DNA from 4 places in the Massilia sp. MP_M2 genome. Region 4 is predicted to be linked to each of the others. Evidence: predicted binding sites of a transcription regulator. Region 4 holds the regulator's gene; each other region holds the start of a gene.

Region 1 (8,050 bases), on a different contig from region 4:
AGGCCGCGCGCGCCGTGTCGATCCACCACTGCGGATAATTCCAGCGCGCCAGCGGCGTGCGCAGCGCTTCTTCGACGAGCGCTGCGCGCTCGCGCAGGAAGCGGCGCAGCACCGCATTGACCATCGCCTTGGCGTGCGCGAAATCGGGGTGCGCAGCCGCGCCGGTGACGGCCTGGTCGACCACGGTAAATGCTTCGTACGGCGCCGGCATGCCCTCGGGCGGGTCGAGCAGCGACAGCGCCGCGCACAGCAAGGCGCCCAGCATCGGCGGCTCGGGCGCCTTGCTCGTCATCAGGCCCAGCAGCGTTTCACTGCGGCCCAGCTGGCGCATGGTGCGGTAGGCGATGTCCTGGATCGCGCCGCGCGTTTGCGGCGTGACGTCATAGTCACCGAACACGATCGACAAGGCCTGCGGCAGCGCCATGCCGCCCTGCACGCGGGCGACGGCGCTCGCCGCGCCCAGCAGCGCCAGGGCCAGCGAGTCGGATTTCAGGTCGGGTTTGTAGTCGCGCTGCGGCGCAACCTTCACTTCATGACTGGCGCGCAGGCGCGGCTCTTCGCGCGGCGGGCGCGCAACGTGGTGCTTCAACTGATAGCCGGACGCCGATGCCGGCTGGGCCGGTGCGCGTTCGCCTTGCTGCGTCTGGCCACCCTGCGCCTGACCACCCTGCCCCTGCCCGCGTGGTTGGCTACGCTCGGCGGTCTGGGCCGGTTTGCGGCCTGCCGCGCTGGCGCCGCGCCGGTCGGAGGCCGGCTTGGCCTTGGGTTTCAGGGAGAGCGTTGTACGCTTGTCAGTCATGGCGAATAAAATGTTGCGAAAATGGGCTCCCATTGTAACGGTTATGCCTTTGACGACGCTTAATATAGTGGCCGCTGTGGTAACCATGAACATGGTTGCGCCACTGGCCGGTGGTGCCGCCTCCCGCCAAAGCGCACCGTCAAGCTAGTATAATGATCACTGTTTGCCTGACCTCCAGGCGCCGCCTCATTACATTTTCGACCATTCCCATGCTCGCCCAACAAAAACAACAAATCGTTGCCCTGTTCCAGGCCGCCCTCGCGCCGATCGTTGCCGGTACCGATCTCACCCCGAACGTGGTGCTCGAACGGCCGCGCGACCCGTCGCATGGCGACATCGCCTGCAATATCGCGATGCAGCTGGCCAAGCCACTGAAAACCAATCCGCGCGAACTGGCCACCCGCCTGGTCGCTGCCCTGCTGGCCGCACCGGGCGCAGAAGGCCTGATCGACGCCGCCGACATCGCCGGCCCCGGCTTCATCAACCTGCGCCTGGCTGCCAGCGCCAAGCAATCGGTCGCGCGCAGCGTGCTCGAACAGGGCGCGGCCTTCGGCAGTGGCGTCAGCGGCGCCGGCCACCACGTGATCATCGAATTCGTCTCGGCCAACCCGACCGGCCCACTGCATGTCGGCCATGGCCGCCAGGCCGCGCTGGGCGATGCGATGGCGTCGCTGTTCCTGTCGCAGGGCCATGACGTCACGCGCGAGTTCTATTACAACGATGCCGGCGTGCAGATTGCCACGCTGGCCAACTCGGTGCAGGCGCGTGCGCGCGGCGTCAAGCCGGGCGAAGCCGACTGGCCCGAATCGGCCTACAACGGCGACTACATCGCCGAAATCGCCGCCGACTTCCTGGCCAAAAAGACCGTCTCGGCCAGCGATGGCGAGCCGGCCACCGCCAGCGGCGACGTGAACGACCTCGAATCGATCCGCCGCTTTGCCGTGACTTACCTGCGCAACGAGCAGGACCAGGATCTGCAGGCATTTGGCGTCAAGTTCGACAACTACTACCTCGAATCGTCGCTATACGCCGACGGCAAGGTCGATACCGCCGTCAAGACGCTGGTCGACTCGGGCAAAACGTATGAAGAAGGCGGCGCGCTGTGGCTCAAGACCACCGACTACGGCGACGACAAGGACCGCGTGATGCGCAAGTCCGACGGCACCTATACGTACTTCGTGCCGGACGTGGCGTACCACATCCAGAAATTCCGCCGCGGCTTCGACCAGGCGATCAATATCCAGGGCAGTGACCACCATGGCACGATCGCGCGCGTGCGCGCCGGCCTGCAGGCCGTGGACATCGGGATCCCGCAAGGCTATCCCGACTACGTGCTGCACAAGATGGTCACCGTGATGAAGGATGGCGAAGAGGTCAAGATTTCCAAACGCGCCGGCTCGTACGTCACTGTGCGCGACCTGATCGACTGGTCGGGCGCGGGCGACGTCACGCGTGGCCGCGACGCGGTGCGCTTCTTCCTCATCTCGCGCAAGGCCGACACCGAGTTCGTGTTCGATGTGAACGTCGCGCTCGAAACAAGCGACGAGAACCCGGTGTACTACGTCCAGTATGCCCACGCGCGCATCTGCTCGGCCCTGGCCAACTGGGGCGGCGATGTCGCCTCGCTCGCCGGCGTCGACCTGTCGCCGCTCACCTCGCCGAAGGAATTCGAACTGCTGGCCAAGCTGGCGTCGTACCCTGAAGTGCTCGAGCGCGCCTTGGGCGAACTGGGCCCGCACCAGGTGGCGTTCTACCTGCGCGAACTGGCCGGCGACCTGCACAGCTACTACTTCGCGCACAAGTGGCTGCTGGACGACGACGAGCCGCTCAAGCTGGCCCGCCTCGCGCTGGCCGCGGCCACGCGCCAGGTGCTGCGCAACGGCCTCGCGCTGATCGGCGTGTCGGCGCCGGACAAAATGTAAAACTGCATCCAACGCCCAACCAGAAAGCGTCATGACCGCCATTCGATCCTTCTCGCCCCTCCGCCAGCGCGGCAGCACCCTGACCGGCATCATTATCGGCCTGATCATCGGGCTGGGCATCGCAGTGGCGGTCGCACTCGTGATCACCAAGGGCGCCTCGCCCTTCACCGATCGCTCCAACAAAATGGGACGGCCGGCCGACCTCGAGCCGAGCCAGGCCAACGATCCGAACAAGCCGCTGTACGGCACCCGCACACCGGTGCGCGAGACGCCCCAGCCGGCGCCAGGTGCACCGGCTGGGGCACCGGCGCCCGCGCCTGCGGCGCCTGCTGCAGCGCCAGCGGACACCGATCCACTGGGCGCCGCAATCGCCGGCATGCAGGAACCGCGCCGCGCCCCGGCCCCTGCGCCAACAGCGGCGCCCGTCAACACCGTCGCGGCAGCGCCGGCGACAGCTGCCGTCGCTGACGGCTACATCTATTACCTGCAAGCGGGCGCGTTCCGCGAAATGTCGGACGCCGAAAACACCCGCGCCAAACTGGCCCTGCTGGGCTTCGAGGCCGCGATCACCGACCGCAGCACCGACAGCGGCGTGCTGCACCGGGTGCGCGTTGGCCCGTTCACGCAGGTCGAAGCCGTCAACCGCGCGCGCGCCAAGCTGCTCGACAGCGGCATCGACGTCGCCATCGTGCGCAACCAGCGCTGATCCGGCATGTCGCTGCCGGGTCAGCGCGTCTTCATCACCGGCGCCTCGAGCGGCATCGGCGCCGCGCTGGCGCGCGCGTATGCCGCGCGCGGCGCCACGCTTGGCTTGCTGGGCCGGCGTGGCGAAGCACTCGACCAACTGCGCCAATCGCTCCCTGCCCCCTCGTGCCACCAGGTGTATGCGGTCGACGTGCTCGATCGCGCGGCCCTCACGGCTGCCGCGCACGACTTTATCGCCGTCAACGGCGGCGCCGATATCGTCGTCGCCTGCGCCGGCATCTCGCAAGGCACGCTGACCGGACAGGCCGACGATTTGACCAATGATCTGGCCGTGTTCGACGCTGTCTTCGCCACCAATGTCAATGCCACGGTGGCGACGTTCGCGCCGTTCATCGCCGCCATGAAGACCCAGTCGACCCCGTGCCGCCTGGTCGGCATCGGCAGCGTGGCCGGGATTCGCGGCATGCGCGGCGCCGGCGCCTACTGCGCCAGCAAGGCCGCGCTGCACAGCTATTGCGAGGCGCTGCGGGTGGAATTGCGGCCTTCGAACATTCGCGTCGTGACCATCGCGCCCGGCTACATCGATACCCCCATGACCCGTGCCAACCGCTTTCCCATGCCCTTCCTGATGCCCCCCGAACGCTTCGCCACGCAGGCTGTTGCTGCAATCGCGCGCGGCGACAGTTTCCGCGTGCTGCCGTGGCAGATGGGCGTCGTCGCCAAGCTGCTGCGCCTGATGCCCAATGCCCTGTTCGACCGTCTCTTTGCGCGCGCGCCGACCAAGCCGCGCCGGGAGCACCCATGAACGCCGCCGCCATCGCCGCCCTGTCGCGCACCAAAGTCGCCATCGAAGTCGTCGCGCAGACCGGGTCGACCAATGCCGACCTGCTCGCGCGCGCCAGCACACTTGCCGCTCCGCTGCTGCTGGTGGCCGAACATCAAAGCGCAGGTCGCGGGCGGGCCGGCCGCAGCTGGCTGTCGTCGCCCGAAGGCTCGCTGACGTTTTCGCTGGCCTGGCGCTTTGACGGCGGGCCGCAGGCGCTGCTTGGCCTGCCGCTGGCGGTCGGCGTGGCGCTGGCCGACACGCTCGGCGCGCTGGGCCAGCAGGTGCACCTGAAGTGGCCGAACGATGTGCTCAAGGATGGCGACAAACTGGCGGGTATCCTGATCGAAACCCAGTCCGCACCTGGCGGCGGGACCTGGACCGTGATCGGCATCGGCCTGAATCTCTTGATGCCGGACACAATGGAAGCGCAGCTGGGCCGCAGCGCAGCCGGCATGCCATGGCTGGCGCGCATGGACCGTGACGCGTTGATGGCGGCGCTGCTCGACGGCCTGGCCGACTGCCTGCGCGAGTTTGCCGCGCGTGGGTTTGCCGCCTTCAGCGCGCGCTGGAACCTGCGCCATGCATGGCAGGGCGAGACCGTCGTCCTGCTCGACGGGGGTGTCGTGCGGCACGAAGGCCGCGCGGCCGGTGTCGACGACAGCGGGCGCTTGCTGCTCGATACCCCCGAGGGGCGCATCACCGTGATGGCCGGCGACGTCTCGCTGCGGGTGAAAGCATGATGCTGCTGATCGATGCCGGCAATACCCGCGTCAAGTGGGCGCTGGCAAAGAACAGCGCGGCGCCTGGCATCTGGTTGGCGAGTGGTGCGGTGGCGCATGCGGGGCTGGATGGGTTGCAGCCCGACTGGGCGGGCGCCACGCGCGTGCTGGTGTCGAATGTCGCGGGACCTGCACTGGCCGCGCGCATCGCCGCGCTGCTGCCGGCCGGCGCGCAGGTCGAGTGGTTCGCGTCCACGCCACAGCGCGCAGGCGTCACCAACGGCTATCGCGAACCCGCGCGACTCGGGTGCGACCGCTTTGCCGCCGCCATCGGCGCGCGCGCACTGGCGCCCGGCCACGACCTGATCGTGGCCACCTGCGGCACCGCGACCACAATCGACGCGCTACGCGCCGACGGCCGCTTCATCGGCGGCATGATCCTGCCCGGCCTGGCCCTGATGGGCTCGAGCCTGGCGCGCAACACGGCCCAACTGCCGCAGGTCGATGCCGGCGCGCTGCCGCCGCTGTTCGGCGACAACACGCATGACGCGATCCTGTCCGGCCTGCTCTCGGCCCAGGCCGGCGCGATCGAGCGCGCGGTGGCAGGCCTGGGCGGCGCCGTCTGCATTGTCTCGGGCGGCGCTGCTGCCCATATCGCGCCGGCCCTCAAGGTCGCGCACCAAGTGGTCGATAACATCGTACTGGTCGGCCTGCATGCAGCAGCCACCGGCTCGACGGGAGATATGCGGTGCTGAAATTCGTGTTCTGGGCGCTCCTGGGCGCCAATGGGGTATTGCTTGCGTATGGTCAGGGTCTGCTCGGCCAGCCGGGCGATGTGGCGCACGAGCCGGCGCGCCTGAAAAACCAGCTCGCGCCGGAGCGCATGCAGCAGCTCACGCCAGCGCAGGCCAGGCAGGCTGCGGCGAGCGTGGTAGCGGCGCCGCAAGCCGAGGCGCCCGTTTCCCTACCTGCGCCCCTGCCTGCGCCAACGCCGGTGACCCCGAATCTGGTCGCCTGCGTGCAGGCCGGTCCGTTCAGCACGGCCGACGCGCGCCGCTTCGAGGCACGTGTCGCACGGCTTGGCCTGGCGCCGCGCCAGTCGCGCATCGAGATACCGTTCCAGGAAGTGACGAGCCGCCTGGTCTACCTGCCACCGAACGGGGGCCGCGAAGGCGCTCAGCGCCGCGTCGCCGAGTTGAAGGAACGCGGCGTGACCAACTTCTTCATCATGCAGAACGACACGTCGCCACTACGCTACGCGATTTCGCTGGGCGTTTTCAAGTCGGACGGTGCGGCGCAAAAGCTGGTGGCCGACCTGCAGCGCCAGGGCGTGCGCGGTGTGCGCATCCTGCCGCGCGGCCCGCAGTTGACGCGCGCCGGTTATCAGTACCGCCAGATCGAGGCTGGCGAGCACGATCGCCTGACGGGCATTGCCGAGAACTACAACGGCGCCGAAGTCACCCGCTGCAGCTGATCTTGTTTGCCTATCAACAAAGGCGCACCTGCGGGTGCGCTTTTTTTCGTCCGTACGTGTTGCGCGCACGCCAAAGAGTGTCGAATTTCTTTACACTTGATTCTCTCAAGGAAATAAACTTGTTTATAATCAACCAGTTGCTTTGGTGGCACAGGTATTGCTATATACAAATTATCGTTTCTTAAATTCAAAACAAGGGTTTGCCATGAAAAAACTGATCACCACCGCTCTGTTGACCGCACTGTGCACCATCTCCGCTGCAGCACTGGCTACACCGATCGCCATGACCGGTGCATTTGCCTCGAGCGACCTGGCGAACAACAACTACAGCGCCGTGTTCAGTGGCAAATCGTTCCTGCCGGCCGACTACACGGTCAACAGCATGTCGTACTCGTTCTCGTTCCGTGACGATGCATCGGATACCTTCACGACGTCGGCGCCAGTCTTGACCAACAGCACCATGACGGGCTGGATGCCGCACACGTCGATCAGTTATGCGCAGTACCAGACCAATTATGAGACGGTGCAGCGCACCGGCCAGCAGGAAAGCGCTGCCCTGTCGATCGGTGGCGTTGCCCTCGGCACCGGCAGCACGACGTGGAGCGAATCGAGCACCACCAGCTCGAGCCCGCTGATGGCCACGTACGAAGGCTGGTCTTGCTACTACGCCTGCTACCATTTCTACACGAAGAGCTCGACCCAGACCACGACCATCACCCGTGACAGCACCGGCGCCTTCACCATCAGCGGCATCATCTCGAACGGGTCGATCATCGACGAACTGCTGCGCAGCGACCAGTTGACGCTGAACCTGAAAGTCGCGGGCGACCTGGTGCTGACCAATTCGCAGCTGCTGCTGGACTACACGAAGGTCGTGACGGCTGCCGAAGTGCCGGAGCCATCGAGCATCCTGCTGGCGCTCGCCGGTCTGGCCGGGCTGGGCGCAGTGCGTCGCCGCAGCAAGCGCGCGGCGGTATAAGACAGGTCAGAATGGGCGGCGCGGCCTCAGCGCCGCACGACGATCGGCTTGAGTCCCAACGAAGCCGGCAGCGCGTTCATCGCCTCGATTGCCTCGGCCCGCGTCGGATACGGCCCGCCGTACAGGCGATTGAATGCCCCCACCTTCACCACTTCGAGCGTGCCCACGTCAACGCCAGCACGCGCGATCTGGTCGCTGATCGCTTCGGCGGTACCGGTGCGGCCATAGGCGCCAAGCTGGATGTAGTACTCGCCCGTGGTGGCGCGCGCGGCCGGCACCGCCGGCTCCACCAGACGTACGACGGCGCCGCTGTCGGACTGCACCCGGTCTTCGAGCATCAGCGCGGCAATCTCGGGCGGCGCCGATTGTGCCTGTGACGTCGCTGCGCGCCGCGCGGCGGCAATCTGCGCCGGTGCGACGATCGGGTCGCCCGGAAACAGGCGCTCGATCTCCACCTCGTGGCTGCCCTTGCCGAGCAGGCCCAGTTTCAGCGCTGCGGTATAAGACACATCGATGATGCGCGTGGAGTGGAACGGACCGCGATCGTTGATGCGCACGACGACCGACTGGCCGCTGTCCATGCTGGTCACGCGCACATACGATGGAATCGGCAGCGTCGGGTGCGC
Region 2 (8,050 bases), on a different contig from region 4:
ACAGGCTCGCTTCCTGTTCGTAGACGTCGATGGCCAGCCCGCCCAGCTGGCCGGTCTTGAGCGCCTGGACCACGGCGTCGGTATCGACCAGCCCACCGCGACTGGTGTTGATCAGCACGCAGCCACGCTTGACGCGCCCCAGTGCCGCGGCATCGACGATGTGGTGCGTCGATTCCAGCAACGGGCAATGGAGCGAGACGACGTCGCTGCAGGCGAGCAGCTCGTCCACGCTGGTGTAACGTCCACCGAGCGCTTCGAATGCCGGCGTCGGATACAGGTCGTGGGCCACCAGCGTGCACCCGAATCCGGCCATGATACGGGCGAAGATCAGCCCGATCTTGCCGGTGCCGATCACGCCGACCGTCTTGCCGTGCAAATCAAAGCCCATCAGCCCGTCGAGGTCGAAGTTGCCTTCACGCGTGCGCACGCTGGCGCGCGCGATCTTTCGGTTCACGGCCAGCAACAGGCCAACGGCGAACTCGGCCACGGAATTCGGCGAATAATCGGTAACGCGCACGACCTCGATGCCGAGCCGGCGCGCAGCGGCCGTGTCGACGTGGTTGTAGCCGGTCGAACGCGTGGCCACAAGGCGCGTGCCCTGCCGCGCGAGGATCTCCAGAACCGCAGCGTCGACGGTGTCGTTGACGAACACGCAGACTGCCACATACCCGGCAGCCTGGCTCGCCGTCTGGACACTGAGGCGCTCTTCGATGAACAGCAGCGCATGGCCCACGCCATCGTTGGCCTGCGCCAGCATGGTCTTGTCATAGCGACGTGCACTGAATACGGCTGTTTTCAAACGATTCTCCTGGCTGGGTGATGGTCAAGCCGTTATACGCCCTTGCCCGCCATAAGCACAGACTTACCGTCGTACGCTGGCAAATGAACGGCGCGCAGGCCTACAAGTAAATGTGAAATGGCGCACAGAAGCGCAATGATGCAAATAAGACAATTCAATTGTTGAATTTATATCTGAACCGGGGAGTCGATCATGAAGCGTCATATCTGCCAACTGTGCCTCCTGGCCGTCACCACGATGGCTGCACCAGTCGCATTTTCCGAGACCAGCATCGTCAAGTGTCTCGACGGGGCAGGCCGCGTGACCCTGACCGATCGCCCTTGCGAGACCGGCGCCACCACCGTGCGCATGTCCAGCGAACCCGCCAACGATGGCGTCACGCGTGTACATGCCCATCCGTTGGTGGCTGACGCCAGCGTACTGCCACCCCCGCGTGCATCGCGGCGAATCCATGTGCCGATCCCGCGTGTCGCGGCCAGGCCCTTGGCCAGTGACATCGCTACCCTCAAGGCAGCACGTGCCCAGTTCGTGCTGAGCGACGTGCGTTCGACGCCAGCGTTGGCGGGCCTTGATTGAGCCTGGCCTACCGCTTCAACAAGAAACTGTCGATACAATTTACACTGAATTATTATTTGACTTGAGCTTGGTCAAAATAGGCAGCTAAATCAATAACATATTAAGTTCTTGTTGATTGGCACGTTACTTGCATGTCTGATAAGCACACACTTATCGGAGGTTATCTTGTCACTGCGCTCACTCAAACAACTGTTGGCCGGCCTGTCACTTCTTGCCTGCACCTCTGCCTTTGCCACGCCCTTCACGTTTGACGTTGCCGGCGCACAGAGTATTGGTGAGCTCGGTAGCGAAGGGAACGATGTCTATGAAATCAATGTTGGCGCCAACGCGACCATCACCAGTATCAGCTACAACTTCAACGTCACCGCATTCGCCCCCAGCTGGTTGTCTGAAATGGGCTTCGCGTTCACCAACAACGCTTTTACGGATGGCGTCCTTCTCAACCCGGGTCTTGGCCTTGACGAGGCCGGCACGCAAACATTCACGGACGTGGTGGATCTGGCGGCCGAGGGCTTGAGCTTCAGCGTGGATGCCGATGGCATCCTGCGCCTCGAATTTTACGAAGACTTCGATGATGCGGGGATTTCGCCAGATGGCGTCTGGAATTTCGGCACCATCACATTCAATACCAATGCCATTGATGTCCCGCCTGGCGGTGAAGTGCCGGAACCAGCAAGTGGCCTGCTGATGGGTGCTGGCCTGGCGCTGATGGGCTATACGGCCCGCCGCCGCCGCCATGCCGTCAAGACTGTAGCCTGAGCGACACTGCATCAACACAGCCAGTCGCCCACCAGTAGGCCATGCCGTTCAGTGAAAACTGAACGGCATTTTTATTGGATGAGCGGCTGGCACACCGTGGCGCTGTCTGTTCGCCGTGCAGGTTGCCGACTAATGCAAGCGCGTCACGCTGGCCAAGTGCGACGTTGGCGGCTTGTCCCACTCGCTCAGCAGCGCCAGCAAGGCGGCGTCCTGGATGAAGCTGGCGCTGGAGCGCCCTTCCAGCAAGCGTTCGGGCGGCATCGAGCGCGCCACGACAAACCCTTGCACATAATCCACACCGATTTCCTGCAGCGTCTGGACCGTTGCGGCATCCTCGGCCCATTCCGCGATCGTCTTCATGCCCAGGTTCACCGCCAGGCTGACGATGGCCTCGACGATCGCCACGTTGGCAGGATGCGCATTGATATTGACGATGAAGTTGCCATCGATCTTGAGCACGTCTGCCGGTAACTCTTTCAGGTACGAGAACGATGTGTAGCCGGCGCCGAAGTCGTCCAGCGCCACCTTCACGCCAAAACTACGCACCTGGTCGATGAAGCGGCGCGTGTTGTCCAGGTCGTGCAAGGCCACGCTTTCGGTGATTTCCAGGCACAGGCGGCTGGCCACGTGCACGTAGCGGCCGAGAATGTCGAACGTGTCCTGCACGAAGCGCTCATCGTTGAGCGATGCGCCCGACAGGTTCATGCAGACGAAACGGGTATTGACCAGCTCGTCGTTGTGCTCGGCGATCCAGGCCAGCGTGCTCGTGAGCACCCAGCGATCGATCATGCTCGCGCGCCCGCTTTTTTCGGCGGCGACAATCACGGCGCCGGCCGGCACGACACGGCCATCGGGCTCGCGCATGCGCAGCAGCACTTCGAAATTGAGCGATTCCAGCGGCGCGCGCAGCGACATGATCGGCTGCATTTCCAGCAGCAGGCCGTCGGTCGCTCCAGGCCCCGACAGGCGCTCGACCATGTCGAGTTCGGCGGCGCGCTGGCGGAATGCATCGGCGCCACGCTCGTACACGACCATGCCGTCACCCACGCCGGTCTTGGCTTCGCGGCAGGCGCGGTCGGCGGTGGAGATCGCGTCTTTCATCGGCATGCCCGGCACCACCTCGATCAGGCCGACCGACGCGCGCACATGGAAGGCCTTGTCCCCCACGCGGTATGGCGTACTGCCGAGCCGGTCGACAATGCCGCGCATGATGATCGAGGCCAGCGCAATGGCGGTCTCGGGCATCACGATCACGAATTCGTCGCCGCCCACGCGACCCAGCTGCTGGCCGCCGGCCAGCATCGCGCCCATCCGTTCGCAGACCTGCTTGAGCACCTCGTCGCCGGCGCCATGTCCGAACAGGTCGTTGATCAGCTTGAAGCGATCGAGATCGACGTACGCCAGCGCCATTGGCCGACCGGCGGCCAGGCTCGCACTGGCATTGCTGAACTCGCGTTCGATGCCGCGCCGGTTGAAGACCTTGGTCAATGGATCGTTGTTGGCCATGAAGCGCAGCTGCTCGGTGGCCTTGTGTTTTTCGGTGGTGTCCTGCAGCACGCCCTCGATGCGGGATCGGGCCAGCGTGGCGCTGACCTGGAAGCGCTGGCCGCCGTCGCGGCTCGTCAGTTCCATTTCGGCTTCGACTTTCGCATGGACCTGCTCGTGCAGGGCAGACCAGCTCGCTTCAGTGAAGAACTGGCGCCACGCAGTACGGCCCGCCGTGAAGCCGGTCATGCCCAGCATCTTTTGCAGCGCCGGATTCACGCTCAGGAAGTGGCCATAGATATCGAGCGTAAACAGGCCTACCGGCATTGCCAGGTAGGCATGCTCGAGTTCTTCCTGCGCTTCCTGGCGCTTCTCGGTTTCCATGCGCATCTGCTCGGCCACGGCCAGCGCCGCCAGCAGGCTCGAGGCGAGCGCGGCGGTGACGCTGTTGATCACGCCAAGCAGCTCGCGCATGCCGAACGCGGCCGACGCGACTTCGGCCAGCGAGGCCATGAAGGTGACGGCGAACGAGGCCGCGAACCAGGCCGCGACCCGCGTGCGCGATTCGACGATGATCTTGAACAGGCCAATGGTCATCAGGGAGAAGCAGCACGCAAGGATGCCCCACATCAGCGGCAGGTACATGCCATACGGGACCAGGATGGCGGCGGCCAGCATCGGCATGCAGAGCCACTGCATGACGCGCATCGGTACCACGTAGCGCATCTCGGCCAGGTGGTCCTTGAGCAGCGCCTGGTACAGCGTCAGCGTCGCGATGCCGTACATCGTGAACGTGAGGGCGCGGCTGCGCAGCAACCACTCCGACGGCACCGCCTGGCCGAGCCACTGGATGTCCCAGCCGGCCGACAGCGCGCCCACGCGCAGGTTCAGGATCAGCCAGCCGGCAAACATGACGTACACCGGCTGCCGGTTGATCAGGGCTGTGATCAGGATAAACAGGGCCAGCACGATCATGCCGCCGTCGAGCAGGCCCGACTTGCGGTGGTACTGCTTGACCGACAGCGCGTACTGCTCGACCGGCCACTGCACGACCGTCAGGCGCGCCGGGCCCGCGAACGTGCCACGGCACAGCAACTGGCGCGGCAACTGCGCGACGTTCAGCGCAAAGCCGGCCTTGTCGGCGCTCAGCAGGCTACTGCTTTGACTGCGGCTGGCGGTGCCCAGCGGCGCCAACGAGGCGGCATTCCAGCAGGCGATATCGAGCGCATGGCGCGACGGGAACTCGAGCACCTGTGCACCCGGGCGCGGCATCGGTTCGACGACGAACCAGACCGGTGCTTCGGACAGATGCGTGTCATGGGTATTGGTCAGCGGGCGCTCGCGCGTCGGCCCGAGTGCGCTGGCCGGATTGAACGTGCCGGCCGGATCGGGCAGCACGTGCATCGTCAGCGGCACGTCGCCGCTCGTGCGGTATTCGTCGTGCCAGAAAACGAGCGCGATCAACGAAACCACCCCGATCCCGATCGGGATGAGGTAGTACGAAAACATCTTGAGGATCAGTTCGACCGCCGCTTGTAACGTGGCTGGCAACGACGCACCGAACTGATGGGAAAGCTTGGGCATGAGCGGCCTTGGTAATGCGCGTGACCACCGTGCGGACAACGACGGCTCTTAAAGCGCAAGGATACAGCTTTAGCGTAGTGCCGTCATGCCCTTCGTAGTTGAACAAGCGTCGATGTCGCGCCGTGCAGCAGAGCTCAGGCAACGGCCAGCTCTTCCAGCTCCGACCAGTCCGGTACCGATGGCAGTACGACAGGGCCGATGTCGATGTCCGGATGCAGCGTGTTGAAGAAGAAATCGAGCATCGGATGACGCGCCTCGGTCCAGCGCTGCTGGAAGGTGGCGATCTCGAACGCCATCACACGGTGCGGGATATTGCCGACATGGCGCAGCGGCACCAGGCCATCTTCCGGGAACACATCGACGAACAGCATTTGCTCGTACTGCCGGTCAACGGGCGGGCGGCCCGTCGCCACCGAGAAGTCGATGGCGTTATCCTGGCAATACATGAAACACGCCTTGACCAGGGCAATCTTTACCATACGCCCCACCCGCCCTTCATCGACCGCCAGCCGGGTTGCCTCGACCAGCCGCTTGCCCTGCAGCCAGTCGGGCAGCACGACCGATTCTTCGACACCCAGCGGCCGGTGCAGGTTGGTGCGGATGCGGGTACTGCCGATCGCCGTGCCATCGAGCTTGGACTCGGCCAGCAGCACGATGGTGTCGGCGTCGTAGTCAGCCGCTTCAGGCTGCGCAAGGGTCCGCGCGAAATCGGGCACGTGGCGCGCATAGGCGGCGTGGCGAATCCGCACGGCCTTCTGCAGGTCGGCCTCGGTCTCCACCCGGCGGATCGTGAACGGCAATCGTTCAGTCACACTGCCGGCGACCGGGGGACGCACCGGACGTGGTCGCGACAGCGTGGCTGGGTTGTTGACGGCGGCGGAAAACTGCTCCATGGCGAGGCTCCTGGGTTGATTGAATGAAACAGAAATTGACTGGATTCAATTATCAATCGCCATATGCACAATCTAATTGCTGAGCAGGCCTACTTTTCACCTTCAGTTTCAATGAGCGAGGAACCAGGTTAAATGGCCACCCTGCAGGCGCCATGCGTCCAGCATGATGGCCGTCGCTGTCACAGCATCCGCGCGCTGCCCGAGACCCGGACCGGACCACCGATGTCATTGCCAAAGTCGGCCGTGATGAGCGAGCGCATGCCCATGTCTTCGCCCTGCACCACCTCGATCCGGCCACCGTGGGACCAGCCGAGATCGCGCAGATAGCCGGCCAGCGCCGCCGTGGCAGCGCCCGTGGCAGGATCTTCCAGCACGCCGCCCGACGCAAAAGCGTTGCGCGTATGAAACAGCTGATCGTGTTCGGCCCAGGCCAGCACGATCGTCACGAGGCCGTGCGCCTGCATCAGTGCCCGGCCAGCGGCCAGCACGTAATCCATCCGTGCCAGCGCGGCGCGGCTGGACAGTGCCAGCAACAGGTGATCGGCGCCGGCGTGGATGCATGCGGGCGGCATGCGCGGATCGAGGTCGGCGCGCCCGTAGCCAAACAGCGCAAGCGCTGCATCGACCAGCGCGGCGGGCGCCGGCCGGCTCTGGGTGGGTGGGGATTGCAGCGCCGCCTGCAGCCGCGCGCCATCCTGCCTGCCCTCGACGGTAATCGCGGCGGCGTTCAGGGTCAGCGCAAAGCGACCAGCGCCATATCTGCGCGCCAGGGCGGCGCCAAGGGCGATCGTCGCATGGCCACAGAACGGCACTTCGGAGGCGGGCGAAAAATACCGCACGCGCCAGCCTTCGCCTTCGGGCGCGGCAAACGCCGTTTCGGAAAAGCCGACGTCGCGCGCGATGGCCGCCATCGTCGCAGCCGGCGGCAAGGCAGCGCCGATCCAGACCCCGGCCGGATTGCCGCCCTGGCCGTGGTCGTCAAAGGCGGCGATACGTTCGATCTCCTGGAGCATGGGTGATTCCTCAGTCGTTGGAAACACCCATGATAGCGGCAGGCCGCTAGCGCCGGGCGTCGATGCGCGGCAGCAGCACGGCCAGGATACCCAGCAGCGGCAGGAACGAGGCGATCTGGTACACCTGCGCGATGCCGTGCACGTCGGCGATGCTGCCCATCGCGGCCGCGCCGACGCCGCTGATGCCGAACATCAGGCCGAAGAAGATGCCCGAGATCAGGCCGACCTTGCCCGGCACCAGCTCTTGCGCAAACACGACGATGGCCGAGAACGCCGACGACATCACCAGGCCGATGATCACCGACAGCACGCCGGTCCAGAACAGGTCGGCGTACGGCAGCGCGATCGTGAATGGCGCCGCGCCCAGGATCGAGAACCAGATCACGCGCTTGCGCCCGATCCTGTCACCGATCGGCCCGCCCGCGAACGTGCCCAGCGCCACCGATGCGAGGAACAGGAACAGGTACATCTGCGCGGTACCCACCGGCAGCTTGAACTTCTCGATCAGGAAGAAGGTGTAATAGGTCTGCAGGCTCGCCATATAGATGTACTTGGAGAACACCAGCAGCGCCAGCACGGCCAGCGCCTGGATCACCTTCTTGCGCGGCAGCGCCGGGCCGGCATGGAGCGCGGCTTTCTTGACCATGTTCATCAAGTGGTTGCTGTACCAGCGGCTCACGCCCACCAGCACCGCCACTGCGACCAGCACCAGCAGCATGAACCAGGCGATTTCGGCCTGGCCGCGCCCGACGACGATTGCCGCCGCCAGCAGTGGCCCCAGGGCCGAGCCGGCATTGCCGCCGACCTGGAACACCGACTGCGCAAACCCGAAGCGCCCGCCCGACGCCAGGCGCGCCACGCGCGAGGCTTCCGGGTGGAAGGTCGACGAGCCCACGCCGATCATGCCGGCAGCTACGAGCAGCATCGGATAGCTGTTGGCC
Region 3 (8,050 bases), 160 kb from region 4:
CAGTGCGTGATGACGGGCCACGACAATGGCCTGATCACGCTGAACATCGCCGAAGCCGATCCGGCCGAACGCGAGCGCACGCGCGAACAGATGCACGAACGTTACCGCACGCTGCTGGGCCACTTCCGCCACGAGAGCGGCCACTATTATTTCGACCGCCTGGTGGCCGATACGCCATGGATCGACAGCTACCGCGCACTATTCGGCGACGAGCGCCAGGATTATGGCGACGCACTCAAGCGGCACTATGAGAACGGTCCGGTCGCCGACTGGGAAGAGCGCTTTGTGAGCAGCTACGCCGCGTCGCACCCATGGGAAGACTGGGCAGAAACCTGGGCCCACTACCTGCACATGATCGATACGCTGGAAACGGCCCACTCGTGCGGGCTGTCGCTCAAGCCGGCCAAGGCGGACGAGCCGGAACTGGACAAGATCACGCTACCGACCAAATCCGGCGCCTTCGAAGAAACGCTCAGCGACTGGTTCGCGCTGACCTATGTGCTCAATAGCCTGAACCGCAGCATCGGCATGCCGGATTCGTATCCGTTCAAGCTGAGCACACCTGTGCTGGAAAAGCTGGAATTCGTGCACAAGGTGGTGCGTGATCAGATGGGCAAGCCGTCGCTGGCCGCACAGGCGGCGCAAGCACCGGCACCTGCACCAGCTGCACCAGCTGCACCAGCTACCGTCTGAGCTTGAGTAGGGTGGACGGGTTTCCCGTCCACGCGTTCAACAATCCTTGGCGCGCCACAAAATCACGGTACCTTGAACGCGTGGACGGCATAGCCGTCTACCCTACGGCCGGGATAACGAAACAGCAGGCATCACCCCGGCGCCCCCTCCAGCAACTCCACCGTCACCTGCATCTCATGCAGCGCCAAGGCCGGTCCGAACTGAGTAAAAATCGCCACGTCAGCCGCATCGCGCCCATACCCCACCGTCACGCGCCCGCCGCGCGGCCCATCCTGGGTCGCATCGAACGTGTACCAGCGCCCGCCCACATATGCCTCGAACCACGCATGCAGGTCCATCGGTAGCAGCCCATACAGGTAACCGGCCACGATGCGCGCCGGAATGCTCAGCGCGCGGCACAGCGCAATGCCCAGGTGCGCCAGGTCGCGGCACACCCCTTCGCGGTATTCATTGACCTCGGTCGCTGCCATCTGGTTCTGGTTCGACGCCGGATTGAAGCGCACCTCGCGCCGGATCCAGTCGCTGATGCAGGCCACCTGGTCGTATCCTGGTGCGACGCCGGCCACGATCGCACTGGCCATCTCGGCGAAGCGGTCGGACTCGCAATAACGGCTAGGTAGCAGATACAGCAGCACGTCGACCGGCAAGGTCTGCACCTCGTCGAACGGCGCACCGGGTGCAACACTGATGACCTGGTCGGTCAGCACGTCGGCCGAGGTCTGGATGGAAAATTCGCCGGGCGGCGCCGTCAGGCGCTGGCACAGGTTGCCGTAGGCATCCGTGTATTCAAGGACCTGCACGTTCGGGGTGAGCGTATAGGATTCGCGCGCCACCCATTGCTGCGCACCGCTGCGGGGACGCAGCATCAGGATGAACGGCGTGGGGTAATCGACGCTAAAACTGAGCTTGCAACCGGTTCGCAGCCACATTGCAGGCCAGCCTTCCTTCGTTAAAGTATGTGCACCGTCATGACGCACTCTAGCCATGACGGTGCGCCGCGCCACCTTTTGGTGCGCGAGTTGGTCAACGCGTCTGCGACTGTGTTTGCGACTGTGTTTGCGACTGGGTCTGCGTCTGCGACGAGGTTTGCGACGAGGTTTGCGACTGGGTCGGTGCCAGCACTGGCACCACCTCCGGCAACTCCGGCGCCACCGGCAGCAGGAAGTCGCGCCCGATACCGTTGCCCAGCTCGCCAATACAGGCCAGGAACTTGGTCAGGAATTCGTGCAGGCCTTCGTCGAGAATCTCGTTGATCTCGGCCGACTTGAGCGACGCATGCAGTTTTTCCGCCAGCCGCTCGGTGTCGTGCGACAGCTCGTTGCGCACGTCTTGCAGCACGGCGACGACGGCGGCCATGCACGCTACCAGCGAGCGCGGCATCTTGCCTTGCAGGATCAAGAGTTCGGCTACGCGCGTCGGCGTGATCGCGTGGCGATACACCTTGCGATACGTCTCGAACGCGGACACCGAACGCAGCAGCGCCGCCAGGTAATAGTATTCGCCCTGCGCGCCTTCCTGGATCGTGTCGGACGCCAGGAACTTGAACTTCACGTCGAGGATCCGCGCCGTGTTGTCGGCCCGTTCCAAAAAGGTACCCAGGCGGATGAAGTTGAACGCTTCATCCTGGAACATCGTGCCCAGCGTGACGCCGCGCGACAGGTGCGAGCGGTACTTGACCCATTCCAGGAACTGGCCGGGATCGCGTTCGAACATGCGCTCGCTCAGGTGCTTTTGCAGCACGAGCCAGGTGGTGTTCTCTGTTTCCCAGACTTCAGTGGTCAGGGTGCCGCGCACGGCGCGGGCATTCTCGCGCGCGGCGCGCAGGCAACTGGCGATCGACGACGGATTGTCGGGGTCGCGCACCATGAAGTCGAGTACGTTCTTTTGCGTCAGCGCGTCGTACTTGGCGTCGAACTGGGCTTCGAGTTCGGACACGCTCAGCATCGTGCGCCAGCCCTGCTGCTCGGCCTGGACCGATTGCGGCATCAGCGAATACTGGACGCGCACGTCGAGCATGCGCGCCGTGTTTTCGGCCCGCTCGGTGTAGCGGGCCATCCAGAACAAATGATCTGCGGTGCGGCTCAACATGCTAGTTCTCCAGTATCCAGGTGTCCTTGGTGCCGCCGCCCTGCGACGAATTGACCACCAGAGACCCTTCTTGCAACGCCACGCGGGTCAGCCCGCCCGGCACCATCGACACGGTCTTGCCAGACAACACGAACGGACGCAGGTCGATATGCCGTGGCGCGATGCCCGCTTCGACATAGGTGGGGCACGCCGACAGCGCCAGCGTCGGCTGCGCGATGTAGCCGTCCGGATTGGCCAGCAGGCGGCGGCGGAAGTCTTCGATCTCGGCCGTCGTCGAGGCCGGTCCGACGAGCATCCCGTAGCCGCCGGCGCCATGTACTTCCTTGACCACCAGTTGCGGCAAATTCGCCAGCGTGTACTGGAGGTGTTCTTGTTTCCGGCACTGGTAGGTCGGCACGTTGTTCAGGATCGGCTTTTCGCCGAGATAGAACTCGATCATGTCCGGTACGAACGGGTAGATCGACTTGTCGTCGGCCACCCCGGTGCCGATGGCATTGGCCAGGCCAACGCGGCCGGCGCGCACGGCGTCGAGCAGACCCGGCACGCCCAGCGTCGATTCGGGACGGAACGCGCGCGGATCGAGATAATCGTCGTCGATGCGGCGATAGATGACGTCGACCTGCTTCGGGCCGCGCGTCGTGCGCATGTAGACGGTGTCGTTGCTGACATACAGGTCTTGCCCCTGCACCAGCGCCACGCCCATTTGCTGGGCCAAAAACGCGTGCTCGAAGTAGGCCGAATTGTGCATGCCGGGCGTGAGCACGACCACGGTCGGGTCGTCACCGCCATGCGGCGCCACGGTGCGCAGATTGTCCAGCAGCAGGTCGGGATAATGGTCGACCGGCGCCACGCGGTTGCTCGCAAACAGCGCCGGGAACAGCCGCATCATCATCTTGCGGTTTTCCAGCATGTACGACACGCCCGACGGCACGCGCAGATTGTCTTCCAGTACGTAGAACTCGCCCTCGCCGGCGCGCACGATGTCGACGCCGGCAATGTGGGCGTAGATATCCAGCGGCACATTGACGCCTTGCATGGCTGGCCGATATTGCGCGTTATTCAGGATCTGTTCGGCCGGAATGATGCCCGCCTTCAGGATGTTCTGGTCGTGGTACACGTCGTGCAGGAAGCGGTTCAGCGCGGTCACGCGCTGCACCAGGCCAGCCTGCAGCTTGGCCCACTCGGCGGCGTTGATCACGCGCGGAATGATGTCGAATGGGATCAACCGTTCCTTGCCGGCGTTGTCGCCGTAGACAGCGAACGTGATCCCCACGCGTTGGAAGTTCAGCTCGGCTTCAGCACGCTTCTGATCGATCAGATGCGGGGGTTGCTGGGCGAGCCAATCTGCGAATGCCTGGTAATGAGGCCGCGCAGTTGCTCCATTGGAATACATTTCATCGTAAAAGTTCGACATCATTGCCTCCTGTGCCAGAATACTAACAAGAAACGTGCCAGCCACCCCGTCCGACTCGCAAGTCAAACGAACGCAGGTATGAATCATGCTTAAATGCGTCTATCTTGCGCTTACTTAGTTGTGTGCAAACCAATACGACCAAATTCAGTGCGCCGGCATCAATCGCGCCCTCATTGAAAGGCACTACCGCATGGCTATCCGCGTTGCGCTTCATCACAAGACCAGCTACCGTTACGACCGCCTGGTCAATCTGTCACCGCATGAAGTGCGCCTGCGTCCGGCGCCACATGCGCGTACGCCAATCCTGTCGTACTCGTTGACCGTCCTGCCAAAAGAGCATTTCATCAACTGGCAGCAAGACCCGTACGGAAATTACATCGGCCGTTTCGTGTTCCCCGAACAAACCGACGTGCTCGAGTTCACGGTCGACCTCGTTGCGGACATGACGGTGATTAACCCGTTCGACTTCTTCGTCGAAAAGTATGCCGAGACGTTCCCGTTCGCCTACCCGGACCTGCTGCAATCGGAACTGAGCCCGTACACCAAATCGCAAGAGCCTGGCCCGCTGCTGACCGAGTGGGTCGCCGGCGCGCGGCGCGAGCTGCTGGCCCAGCCGATGGGCACGAACGACTTTCTGGTGGCCATCAACCAGCGCCTGCAGCGCGACATCGCCTACCTGCTGCGGATGGAGCCGGGCGTGCAGGAGCCGGAAGACACCTTGCAGAAGCGCTCCGGCTCATGCCGCGATACCGGCTGGCTGCTGGTGCAGATCCTGCGCGAGATGGGGCTGGCGGCGCGTTTCGTGTCCGGTTACCTGATCCAGCTCACGGCCGACCAGGAAGCGCTGGACGGCCCGAGCGGCACGACTGTCGACTTCACCGACCTGCACGCCTGGACCGAGGTGTATGTGCCGGGCGCCGGCTGGATTGGCCTCGACCCCACCTCGGGCATGCTGGCCAGCGAAGGCCACATTCCGCTGGCGTGCACGGCGATGCCGTCGTCGGCCGCACCGGTGACCGGCTTTACCGACAAGGCCGAAGTCACGTTCGTTCACGAAATGACGATCACGCGCATCCATGAAGACCCGCGCGTGACCAAGCCGTACGCGGAACTCGACTGGGACAAGATCAACCGCCTTGGCCAGCAGGTCGATGCCGACCTGGTCAACCAGGACGTGCGCCTGACGCAGGGCGGCGAGCCCACCTTTGTGTCCATCGACGACATGGACGGCGCCGAATGGAACACGCTGGCGCATGGCGACAAGAAGCGCGAGCTGGCGGGCAACCTGATGCACCGCCTGAAGAACCATTTCGCACCGGGCGGCATGCTCCATTACGGCCAGGGCAAGTGGTATCCGGGCGAGCCGTTGCCGCGCTGGGCGCTGAACATCTTCTGGCGCGTCGACGGCCAGCCGATGTGGTTCGATGCGTCGCTGTTCTCGGACGAGCACATTGACGACGGCTACGGCAGCGAGGATGCCGGCCGCTTCGCTGCCGAGCTGGTCAAATCGCTCGGCCTGCCGGCCGGCAGCGCCATCCCCGCGTACGAAGACGTGCTGCTGCAAGCCCAGCGTGAGCAGGCGCTGCCGCGCAATCTCGATCCGCTCGATGCCGACCTGAAAGCACCGGAAGAGCGCCGCCGTCTGGCGCGCCTGCTCGAACGGGGCCTGGGCCAGGTGGCCGGCTACGTGCTGCCGCTCAAGGCGCGCGAGCACGATCCGTCAGTCATGCTCGGCACCAGCTGGCGCACGTCGCCGTGGCCGCTCAAGCGCGAAAACCTGTACCTGATCGAGGGCGATTCGCCCATCGGCCTGCGCCTGCCGCTGTCCACGCTGCCATGGGTGCTGCCCGAAGAGCGCGATCCCGATTTCGATGTCGACCCGTTCGCGCCGCGCGGCCCGCTGCCGGTCGGTAAAAAAGACAAGCGGCCCGTCTTGAGCGTGGCCGCCGGTAAATCGCCGCACAAGGCGGCGGGCGTGGCGGCCGACCCGGAAGCGCGCGAAGTGATCCACACCGCGCTGTGCCTCGAAGTGCGCGCAGGGCGCCTGTACATCTTCATGCCGCCGCAAAAGCGCATCGAGGATTACCTGGCGCTCGTCACGGCGGTCGAGAACACGGCGGCCAAGCTGAAGATGAAGCTGCGCATCGAAGGTTACGCGCCGCCGCGCGATCCGCGCATCAAGCTGCTCAGCGTCACGCCCGACCCGGGCGTCATCGAGGTCAACATTCATCCGGCCGCGAGCTGGAATGAGCTGGTCCACAATATGACCACGCTGTACCAGGAAGCGCGCCTGACCCGCCTGGGCACCGAGAAATTCATGCTTGACGGCCGCCACACCGGCACGGGCGGTGGCAACCATGCGACACTGGGCGGCGCCACGGTCGAAGACAGCCCGATGCTGCGCCGGCCCGATCTGCTGAAAAGCCTGATCACGTACTGGCAGATCCACCCTGCCCTGTCGTACCTGTTCTCGGGCACCTTCATCGGTCCGACCAGTCAGGCACCGCGCGTGGACGAAGCGCGCGACGACAATCTGTACGAGCTGGCGATCGCGTTCCAGCAAATGGACAAGGTACTGCCAACCATGCACCCCGGCGACAAGCCGTGGATGGTCGACCGCCTGCTGCGCAATATGCTGGTCGACCTGACGGGCAATACGCACCGTTCGGAGTTCTCGATCGACAAGCTGTACTCGCCGGACGGCCCGACCGGCCGCCTGGGGCTGGTGGAATTCCGCGCCTTTGAAATGCCGCCGCATGAGCGCATGAGCTTGCTGCAAATGCTGCTGCTGCGCGCCCTGGTTGCGCGCTTCTGGCGCCAGCCGCTGCAGGCCAAGCTGGTGCACTGGGGCACGGCGCTGCACGACCGCTGGATGCTGCCGCACTTCGTCGCGCAGGATATCCGCGACGTGGCCAAGGACCTGCGCGCGGCCGGCTATGCGTTCGAGGATCACTGGTTCGAGCCGTTCATCGAATTCCGCTTCCCGCGCTTTGGCACCGTCGTCTACGAAGGCGTCGAGATGGAACTGCGCCAGGCGATCGAGCCGTGGAACGTGCTGGGCGAAGAAGTCAGCGCCGGCGGCACCGCGCGCTACGTCGATTCGTCGGTCGAGCGCATGCAGCTGCTGGTGCGCGGCCTGACCGACGGGCGCCACGTGGTGGCCTGCAATGGCCGCATGCTGCCGCTGCATCCGACCGGCGTGCCAGGCGAATACGTGGCTGGTGTGCGCTTCCGTGCCTGGAGCCCGTGGTCGGCGCTGCATCCGAGCATCCGGGTGCAGGCGCCGCTCGTGTTCGACCTGGTCGACACCTGGAGCGGACGCTCGATCGGCGGCTGCACCTACCACGTCGTGCACCCTGGCGGGCGCAGCGAAACCGGTTCACCGGTCAATGCCAACGCTGCCGAGGCGCGCCGCTTTGCCCGCTTCTGGCCACATGGGCACACGCCGGGGCCGTTTACGGTGTACAAGGAAGACCTGAATCCAAGCTTCCCGATGACCCTCGATTTGCGCTGGCAGCCGATGTAAGCTGGCATTCGTTTCAACCGTAAAGCTGCACGCCAATGCCCAATCAACTGCTTGCCCCCTATCTGGCCGCGCCGGATGGTTTCGATGAAATGCTGGACGCCGACAAGGCGCCGCGTGCGCACTGGCGTGCGATGCTTGCCAACCTGGAGCACGAAGCACCGGACATGATGCGCCAGCGTCTGGAGATGGTGCAACGCCAGGTGCGCGAAAACGGCGTCAGCTACAACGTGCTGGCCGATGCCGGCACCAGGCCGCGCCAGTGGGACCTGAACGTGCTGCCCCTGATCCTGCCGCACGAGGAATGGAGCGGCATCGAAGCGGCCGTGATC
Region 4 (8,050 bases):
GGCGATGCGCCGCGAGGCGTGCTTGTCATCGAATGTTACGACTGGCAAGTTTTTTGCTTTCGCAATTCGTTTATACTTCTGTAATGAGTGTAACTGATGACCAAATAATGCTGAAAAGTTTTGATGAAACCCTGGCGCAGCGCGTGCTGGAACTGGGTCGCCAGACCCTCGCCATCGAGGCCGACGCCATCGTGGCGTTGCACGCGCGCCTGGGCGACGACAGCAGCTTCGTCGACGCCGCGCAGCTGATCTACGCCGGCACCGGCCGCGTGGTGGTTTCGGGCATGGGCAAGTCGGGGCACATCGGCCGCAAGATCGCCGCCACGCTGTCGTCCACCGGTACGCCGGCGTTCTTCATGCACCCGGGCGAAGCCGCGCACGGCGACCTGGGCATGGTCACGGCGAATGACATCCTGATCGCGATTTCGAATTCGGGCGAATCGTCCGAATTGCTCGACATCCTGCCGGCCGTGAAGCGCCTGGGCGCGCGCGTGATCGCCATGACCGGCAAGCCGGCCTCGCGCCTGGCCAAACTGGCCGATGTCCACCTGAACATCGCGGTGGCGAAAGAAGCCTGCACGCTCAATCTGGCGCCGACCACCAGCACCACCGTCACGCTGGCCATGGGTGACGCGCTGGCCGTGGCGCTGCTCGACGTGCGGGGTTTTCGCGAGCAGGATTTCGCGCTGTCGCATCCGGGCGGCGCGCTGGGCCGGCGCCTTCTCACGCACGTGCGCGACGTGATGCGCACCGGCGACGCCATCCCGTCAGTGGGCATGGATGTCCCGCTGGTCAAGGCGCTGCTCGAGATCAGCCAGAAGGGCATGGGCATGACCGCCGTGGTCGACCCTGACGGCCGACCGCTGGGCGTGTTTACCGACGGCGACTTGCGCCGCGTGATCGAGCGCATGCACGATTTTTCGAACGTGCTCATTCGCGACGTCATGCACGCCAATCCGCGCAGCGTGCGGCCTGAGCAGCTGGCGGTCGACGCGGTCGCCGTGATGGAAGAATTTCGCATCAACCAGATGCTCGTGATCGATGAGGCGGGCCAGCTGGTCGGCGCGCTGCACATCCACGACCTGACCCGCGCAAAGGTGATTTGATGAACACTCCCGTATTGGCCCACATCGAGCGCGCCGCGCGCATCAAGGTCATGATCTTCGACGTCGACGGCGTGCTCACCGACGGCAGCCTGACCTACGGCCCCGATGGCGAAGTCACCAAGACCTTCAATGTGCTCGATGGCCTGGGCATCCAGATGCTGAATAAAAGCGGCGTGCAGACTGCGATCATCAGCGCGCGCCTGTCGCCGATTGTCGTGCGGCGCGCCGCCGATCTGGGCATCTCGCATGTCCACCAGGGCAATCACGACAAGCGCATCGGCTTTGCCAAGCTGCTCGAGGCTACCGGTTTTACTGCCGACCAATGCGGCTACATCGGCGACGACGTGATCGACCTGCCGCTGTTCGCGCGCGTCGGTTTTGCCGTCGCCGTGCCGTCGGGCCATCCGGACGTGCAGCACCGCGCGCATTACGTGACCAAGAACGGTGGCGGGCGCGGCGCGGTGCGCGAGATCTGCGACCTGGTCATGCGCGCGCAGGGCACCTACGACCAGGCGCTCGCGCCATATTTCGCCTGAGCGCCATGGCCACCATCGCCTCCAACAAACGCACCTCGCACCGCTGGAACCTGCTGGCGATGATCGTGATCGGCGTGTTCTTCGCCTTCGGCAGCTTTTGGCTGCTGCAGCTGATGCAGGCGACCGAGATCGATGCGCAACTGGGCGGCCCGCCCGACGAGCCGGATTACATCGTCGAGAATTTTTCGTTCGTGCGCATGACGCCGAGCGGCCAGCCGAGCTATGTGGTATCGGGCAAGCGCCTGGCCCACATTCCGTTGGGCGATGTGTCGAACGTCGAGCAGCCGCTCATGCGCGGCGTCGAACCGGGCCGCCCGCCGACGACGGTGGTGGCCAAGACTGCGCGCATCTTCCATGAAGAGCACCGCGTCGAACTGTTCGGCGACGTCGATTTGCAGCGCCCGAAGACGCCCGTCAGCGAAGCACTGCGCGTGCGCACGCAGGCCATGACCGTGTTGCCCGACGAAGAAATCGTCAAGACCGACCAGCCGATCGACATGGAGCTTGGCGCGTCCAGTCTCAAGGCCGTCGGCCTGGTCGCCAACAATGCGACCATGCAGATGCAATTGTCCGGCCGCGGCCGTATCGTCTATCCGCCACGCCAGCGCTGAAGGCCACCAGCCATGCGCGCGTACTAACCCAGGACCAGCACCATCATGAAAAAACTCTTTGCTGCCGCTTTCTTTTCACTCCTTTCCTTGACCGCCATGGCCGAAAAGGCCGACTCGCTCAAGCAGGCGGCGCTTGAATACGATAACGGCGACCTCGATGGCGTCGCGGGCGTTCGCACCTTCACCGGCAACGTGATCCTCACCCGCGGTACGCTGCTGGTCAAGGCCGAACGCGCCGTGGTCAGGGAGACGCCCGAAGGCTATATGAGCGTGACGCTCACTGCGGCCAACGGCAAGCCCGCTACGTTCCGCCAGAAGCGCGACGGCGGCCCGAATCTGTGGGTCGAGGGCCAGGCCGAACGCATCGAATACGACGAACGTTCGGAGCTGGTGCGCCTGTACTCGAACGCCGTCGTCAAGGAACTCGAAAACGACCGGATGACCAACCAGATGACCGGCCCCTTCATCTCGTACGACAACCGCAAGGAAGTCGTCGCCGTGCGCAATGACGTCAGCGGCGAGAGCAAGGTTGGCGGCGGGCGCGGCACGCTAATCCTGGCGCCCAAGCGTGCGCCGGCCGGAGGCACGCAATGACGGAGCTGAACGATCGCAGCACGCTGGTCGTCAAGGGCCTGCAGAAAAGCTATGGCAAGCGCCTGGTCGTGCGCGACGTGTCGCTCGATGTCGAATGCGGCGAGGTGGTGGGTTTGCTGGGCCCGAACGGCGCCGGCAAGACCACCTCGTTCTACATGATCGTCGGCCTGGTGCCGTCGGATGCCGGCTCGATCAGCATCAACGGCACCGACATCACCAGCCTGCCGATCCATCGCCGCGCGGTGCTGGGCCTGTCGTACCTGCCGCAAGAAGCCTCGGTGTTTCGCAAGCTGACGGTGGAAGAAAACATCCGCGCCGTGCTCGAACTGCAAAAGGTCAACGGCAAGTCGCTGACCAAAACCGAGATCAACGACCGCCTCGACAGCCTGCTGGCCGACCTGCAGATCGAGAAGCTGCGCGAGAACCCGGCGCTGTCGCTGTCGGGCGGCGAGCGACGCCGCGTGGAGATCGCGCGCGCACTGGCGACCAACCCGCGCTTCGTGCTGCTTGACGAGCCGTTCGCCGGCGTCGACCCGATCGCCGTGATCGAGATCCAGCGCATCGTGCGCTTCCTCAAGGAGCGCAAGATCGGGGTCCTGATCACCGACCACAATGTGCGCGAGACGCTCGGCATCTGCGACCGCGCCTACATCATCAATCAGGGGGCGGTGCTCGCATCCGGCCGTCCCGACGATATCATCGCCGACGAGTCGGTGCGCCGCGTGTACCTTGGTGAACATTTCCGCATGTAAGCCATGGTCAATCAATGAAACAGTCCCTTCAGCTCCGCACCTCGCAGCACCTGGCGCTCACGCCACAGCTGCAGCAATCGATCCGCTTGCTGCAGCTGTCGACGCTCGAACTGCATCAGGAGATCGAGCAGATACTGGGCGATAACCCGCTGCTCGAACGGCTCGACGATCCGCTCGATCATTCGGTGCGCTTGCTGGGCGATGGCGCCATCAACAATGCGCCGGCGCCGGGCGAGGCGCCGCCGGCGCCGGGCCAGCAGGCCGAAGGCGAGGGCAGCGCACCGGCCGAGGGCGAGGGCGCCGAAGGCGGCGCGGTCGATGGCGACCGGCCCGACACCGACTGGAACGAAGGCAGCGGCGCGTCGTCCGGCAGTAGTAGCAGCAGCGACGACGAAGACGGCCGCCCGCAGCTGGAGGCATGCGCGATCACGCTACGCGAACACCTGATGGAACAGGTGCGCGAAACGCTGCTCTCAACCCGCGACCGCGCGCTGGCCGAACTGGTGATCGACGCGCTGGACGACAACGGCTATCTGGACGAGCCGCTCGACGAGATCCACGCACGCCTGCCGGAAGAACTCGAGGTCGACCTGGACGAACTGCGCTGCGCGCTGGCGATGGTGCAGAGCATGGACCCGGTGGGCGTGGGCGCGCGCAGCGCATCCGAATGCCTGGCGCTGCAGATCCGGCGCATGCCGGGCGTGCCGATGGTCACGCGCCGCATGGCCCTGAAGATCGTCGAAGGGTACCTGACCTGGTTCGCGCAGCGCGAATACAGCAAGCTGAAAAAAGCACTCGATTGCGATGATGAAGATCTGCGCGAAGTGCAGGCCGTGGTCCGCCAGTGCAACCCGCACCCGGGCGCCGCGTTCGCGTCGAACGTGTCAGATTACGTGGTGCCGGACGTGATGGTGCGGCGCGCCAAGAATGGCTGGGCGGTCACGCTGAACCCGGACGTGATGCCGCGCCTGCGCGTCAACAGCCTGTACGCCACGATGCTCAAGCAGGGCCGCAGCGAGAGCCAGATGGGCGCGCAGATGCAAGAGGCGAAGTGGCTCATCAAGAATATGCGCCAGCGTTTTGACACGATCCTGCGTGTGGCCGAGGCCATTGTCGAGCGCCAGCGCAACTTTTTCAGCCACGGCGCGGTTGCCATGCGGCCCCTTGTTTTGCGCGAGATAGCTGATACACTAGGTCTGCACGAGAGCACGATTTCTCGTGTCACAACGCAGAAATACATGCTGACCCCGCACGGCATGTTCGAGTTGAAGTATTTCTTCGGTAGCCACGTTGCCACCGAGGCGGGAGGCGAAGCATCCTCAACGGCAATCCGTGCGCTCATCGCACAATTGACAGGAGCAGAAGACCCTAAGAATCCATTATCCGACAGCAAGATCGCGGAAATGCTCGGGGAACAAGGCATGGTCATTGCGCGCAGGACGGTCGCAAAATACCGTGAAGCGCTCAAGATCCCCCCCGTCAGTCTCCGCAAAGCCTTGTAACAACGCCGCTCATACAGCCTGTGCCTTCAGCTCCTGTATGGTGCAAGCGACGTGACATCTTCAAAGGAGTGTGTATGAACCTCACCATCAGTGGTCACCATCTCGAAGTAACCCCTGCCATCCGTGAATACGTTCAGAATAAGCTGGAACGCATTATTCGCCATTTCGATCAAGTCATAGATACCCACGTCTTCCTGGCCGTCGATAACCTCACCGAAAAAGAAAAAAGGCAAAAAGCTGAAATCAATGTCCAGGTGTCGGGCAAGACCCTGCACGTGGCGAGCGTCGCGCAAGACCTGTATGCCGCGATCGACATGTTGATGGATAAACTGGATCGACAAATCCTGAAGCACAAGCAGATGCTGAAAGACCATAACCGCACAGCGATCAAACGCCTGGACGTCGACGAAGCAGACGTCGCTGCCGCCTGATTCAAGCGCAGGTCACCATCGCCAGGGGCGTCTTTCAGAGACGCCCTTTTTGCATCCCGCTGCCGGTAAAATACGTGTTTCCTCCCGATGGATCACGCCATGTCCGAACACGTCCTGACCCGCATTGCCAACCGCACCGGCATCATCACCCTCGACCGGCCAAAGGCGCTCAATTCGCTGTCGCTGGACATGGTGCGCGCGCTGACCGCGATCCTGCTCGACTGGCAGCTTGACGCCGCCGTCGATGCGGTGGTGATCACCAGCAGCAGCGAAAAAGCACTGTGCGCGGGCGGTGATATCCGCTTCTTCCACGAGGTCGGCAACGCCTCGCCGCAAGATGGCAGCGCACTGCTCGAAGATTTTTTCACCGAAGAATACGCACTGAATCACCTGATCCATTTTTATCCAAAACCGTATATCGCACTGATGGACGGCGTGGTCATGGGCGGCGGCATGGGCATCGCGCAGGGCGGGCCCGATTGCGCCCTGCGCATCGTGACCGAGCGCACGAAGATGGCAATGCCCGAGGTGAATATCGGCCTGTTCCCCGATGTCGGCGGCAGCCATTTTCTGTCGCATGCGCCGGGGCAGTTGGGGATGTTCCTGGGCTTGACCGGCTTGACGATCGGCGCGGCCGATGCGCTGTACGTAGGCCTGGCCGACGTGTTCGTACCTGGCGCTGATTTGGCGGCCTTGCAGGCGCTGATCGAGGCGACGCCGGGCGCGGATCTGCAGGCGGCGATCCGCGCTCTCGCCAGCCAGCATGCCGGCGAGAGCGAATTGCAGGCCAACCGCGCGTGCATCGATGCGCACTTCGGCGCAGACTCGGTGGCGGCGATCATGGCGTCGCTCGAGGGTGACGACACACCATTCGCGCAGAAGGCGTTGCGCGCGATGCGCCTGCGCTCGCCGTTGATGATGTGCGTGACGCGCGAGCTGCTGCTGCGCGGCGCGTCGCTCGATGTCGCCGACTGCCTGCGCCTGGAGCGCTCGCTCGTGCGCCGCAATTTCGAGCATGGCGAGGTACTCGAAGGCGTGCGTGCGCTCGTGATCGACAAGGACAATGCGCCGCAATGGAATCCGCCGTCGCTGGATCTCGTGACCGACGCGATGGTGGCGCGCTTCTTTGCGCCGGTGTGGCCGGTGCATGCGCACCCGCTGCGCCATCTCGCATAAGCCTCTTCATGCATATCCGTTTGCGCGTGACTTTTCGTGCAGCCGGTGCAACCATCGTGGCTTCATGAACCGATGAGGAACCCCGATGCGTATCGAGGACCAGGAAAGGATTCCTAGCGTCTCAATTCGTCATGAGCGAGATGTCGCAGTGCGACCGTTACCAGGACAGGCTCGGGGTGGCACTGGCGTTTCTCCTGTCATGTGCGGTTGATTGACACGCCACCGTCCACCAAAAGACTTGATCCAGTGCTGAAGCTGGAGGAATCAGACGCGAGATAGAGTGCCGAGCGGGCGATCTCCTCTGGCCGCGCGATGCGTTTGAGGGCGTGCAAGCCTTCCACAAAAGCCAGCGCCTCAGGGGTATTGGCGCTCGCTCGGCCCATCGGTGTATCGGTCCCTCCTGGGAGTAGCGCGTTGGCGCGGATGCCGTACCTGCCATATTCGACGGCGATGACCTGCATTAGACCGATCAGCCCGGCTTTACTGGCGGCGTATGCACCCATTCCGGGAAAACCGACGGTGCTGCCGACGAATGTCGACGTGAAAATGATCGAGCCTCCGCCGCGTTTTACCATTGCGGGCAGTTGGTACTTCGCACCATGAAAAGAGCCCGTCAAATTTGTATCGAGCGTAGCTTGCCAGGCATCAGTTGGTATATCGGCTACCGGGGCTGCGTCCCCCGTCGTACCAGCGTTGTTGAAAGCGATGTCGAGTCCGCCAAAGCGGCTTTCTGCCATGTCAACCAGTGCGCGCGCAAGGTTCTCCTCCCTGATGTCTCCGGCAATGGCAACTGCCTCACCACCATGGCGCTCGATGTCCGCGACCAGTTTGGCAAGTTCGCCGTGGCGGCGAGCGCTGACAATAAGCTTCGCACCTTCGCTTGCGAACAATTTAGCCGTTTCGTAGCCAATGCCTGAACTTGCGCCAGTGACGATGGCTACTTTCCCTGATAACTGAAGCATTGTGACTCCTGTAAAAGTGTGGAGGAGATTCACAGCCTAACCAGCTAACGGGTGATGATCTATTCGTTTATTGCTTTCAAATAATTTGATGATGCGGCCGCTGGTGCCGAAGACACCTCGCCGCGCATCGACTTCAAAAAGTCATCTGCCACGCCCACAGAGGGAGAAAGCAACAGATCGAGGCAGCGCAGATACACCGATGCCTCGTTCTGACGTTGAACTAGGCCGCCGGATGCTTCGGCTGCTCGCGATGCCTGACAATCACGCGCTCGGTCGCGCCGAAATGCGCGCCAAGGTGTTCGGCCATGTACACGGAGCGATGCTGTCCACCCGTGCAGCCGACCGCCACCGTCAGGTAGCTGCGGTTGTCGGTCTTGAAC

What was found. The regulator sigma-54, encoded in region 4, starts transcription at its own class of promoters, with help from an activator protein. The targets are predictions, from matches to a motif close to TGGCANGNAANCTGCTTT.
Region 1: RCH14_RS04580 (PEP-CTERM sorting domain-containing protein) is a predicted target of sigma-54. The motif match lies at 6,592-6,609, and genes of this name have one in related genera.
Region 2: RCH14_RS07090 (PEP-CTERM sorting domain-containing protein) is a predicted target of sigma-54. The motif match lies at 1,492-1,509, and genes of this name have one in related genera.
Region 3: RCH14_RS13605 (circularly permuted type 2 ATP-grasp protein) is a predicted target of sigma-54. The motif match lies at 4,218-4,235, and genes of this name have one in related genera.

Annotation. Positions count from the first base shown of each region.
Region 1 is NZ_JBCHJF010000001.1:1,010,228-1,018,277, forward strand. It holds gene rsmB (16S rRNA (cytosine(967)-C(5))-methyltransferase RsmB) at 1-799, opposite strand, end outside; gene argS (arginine--tRNA ligase) at 1,009-2,721, shown strand; gene RCH14_RS04555 (SPOR domain-containing protein) at 2,753-3,427, shown strand; gene RCH14_RS04560 (SDR family oxidoreductase) at 3,434-4,231, shown strand; gene RCH14_RS04565 (biotin--[acetyl-CoA-carboxylase] ligase) at 4,228-4,992, shown strand; gene RCH14_RS04570 (type III pantothenate kinase) at 4,989-5,726, shown strand; gene RCH14_RS04575 (SPOR domain-containing protein) at 5,720-6,445, shown strand; gene RCH14_RS04580 (PEP-CTERM sorting domain-containing protein) at 6,651-7,424, shown strand; gene RCH14_RS04585 (septal ring lytic transglycosylase RlpA family protein) at 7,451-8,050, opposite strand, start outside.
Region 2 is NZ_JBCHJF010000002.1:499,339-507,388, reverse strand. It holds gene RCH14_RS07100 (2-hydroxyacid dehydrogenase) at 1-799, opposite strand, end outside; gene RCH14_RS07095 (DUF4124 domain-containing protein) at 992-1,375, shown strand; gene RCH14_RS07090 (PEP-CTERM sorting domain-containing protein) at 1,541-2,134, shown strand; gene RCH14_RS07085 (EAL domain-containing protein) at 2,264-5,203, opposite strand; gene RCH14_RS07080 (N-acyl amino acid synthase FeeM domain-containing protein) at 5,338-6,096, opposite strand; gene RCH14_RS07075 (PhzF family phenazine biosynthesis isomerase) at 6,276-7,109, opposite strand; gene RCH14_RS07070 (MFS transporter) at 7,156-8,050, opposite strand, start outside.
Region 3 is NZ_JBCHJF010000005.1:243,527-251,576, reverse strand. It holds gene RCH14_RS13620 (putative zinc-binding peptidase) at 1-693, shown strand, start outside; gene RCH14_RS13615 (transglutaminase family protein) at 825-1,622, opposite strand; gene RCH14_RS13610 (alpha-E domain-containing protein) at 1,717-2,781, opposite strand; gene RCH14_RS13605 (circularly permuted type 2 ATP-grasp protein) at 2,783-4,195, opposite strand; gene RCH14_RS13600 (transglutaminase family protein) at 4,386-7,721, shown strand; gene RCH14_RS13595 (circularly permuted type 2 ATP-grasp protein) at 7,757-8,050, shown strand, end outside.
Region 4 is NZ_JBCHJF010000005.1:84,164-92,213, forward strand. It holds gene RCH14_RS12890 (KpsF/GutQ family sugar-phosphate isomerase) at 84-1,106, shown strand; gene RCH14_RS12895 (HAD family hydrolase) at 1,106-1,642, shown strand; gene lptC (LPS export ABC transporter periplasmic protein LptC) at 1,648-2,253, shown strand; gene lptA (lipopolysaccharide transport periplasmic protein LptA) at 2,299-2,847, shown strand; gene lptB (LPS export ABC transporter ATP-binding protein) at 2,844-3,599, shown strand; gene RCH14_RS12915 (RNA polymerase factor sigma-54) at 3,614-5,101, shown strand; gene hpf (ribosome hibernation-promoting factor, HPF/YfiA family) at 5,176-5,532, shown strand; gene RCH14_RS12925 (enoyl-CoA hydratase/isomerase family protein) at 5,632-6,708, shown strand; gene RCH14_RS12930 (SDR family oxidoreductase) at 6,906-7,670, opposite strand; gene rapZ (RNase adapter RapZ) at 7,891-8,050, opposite strand, start outside.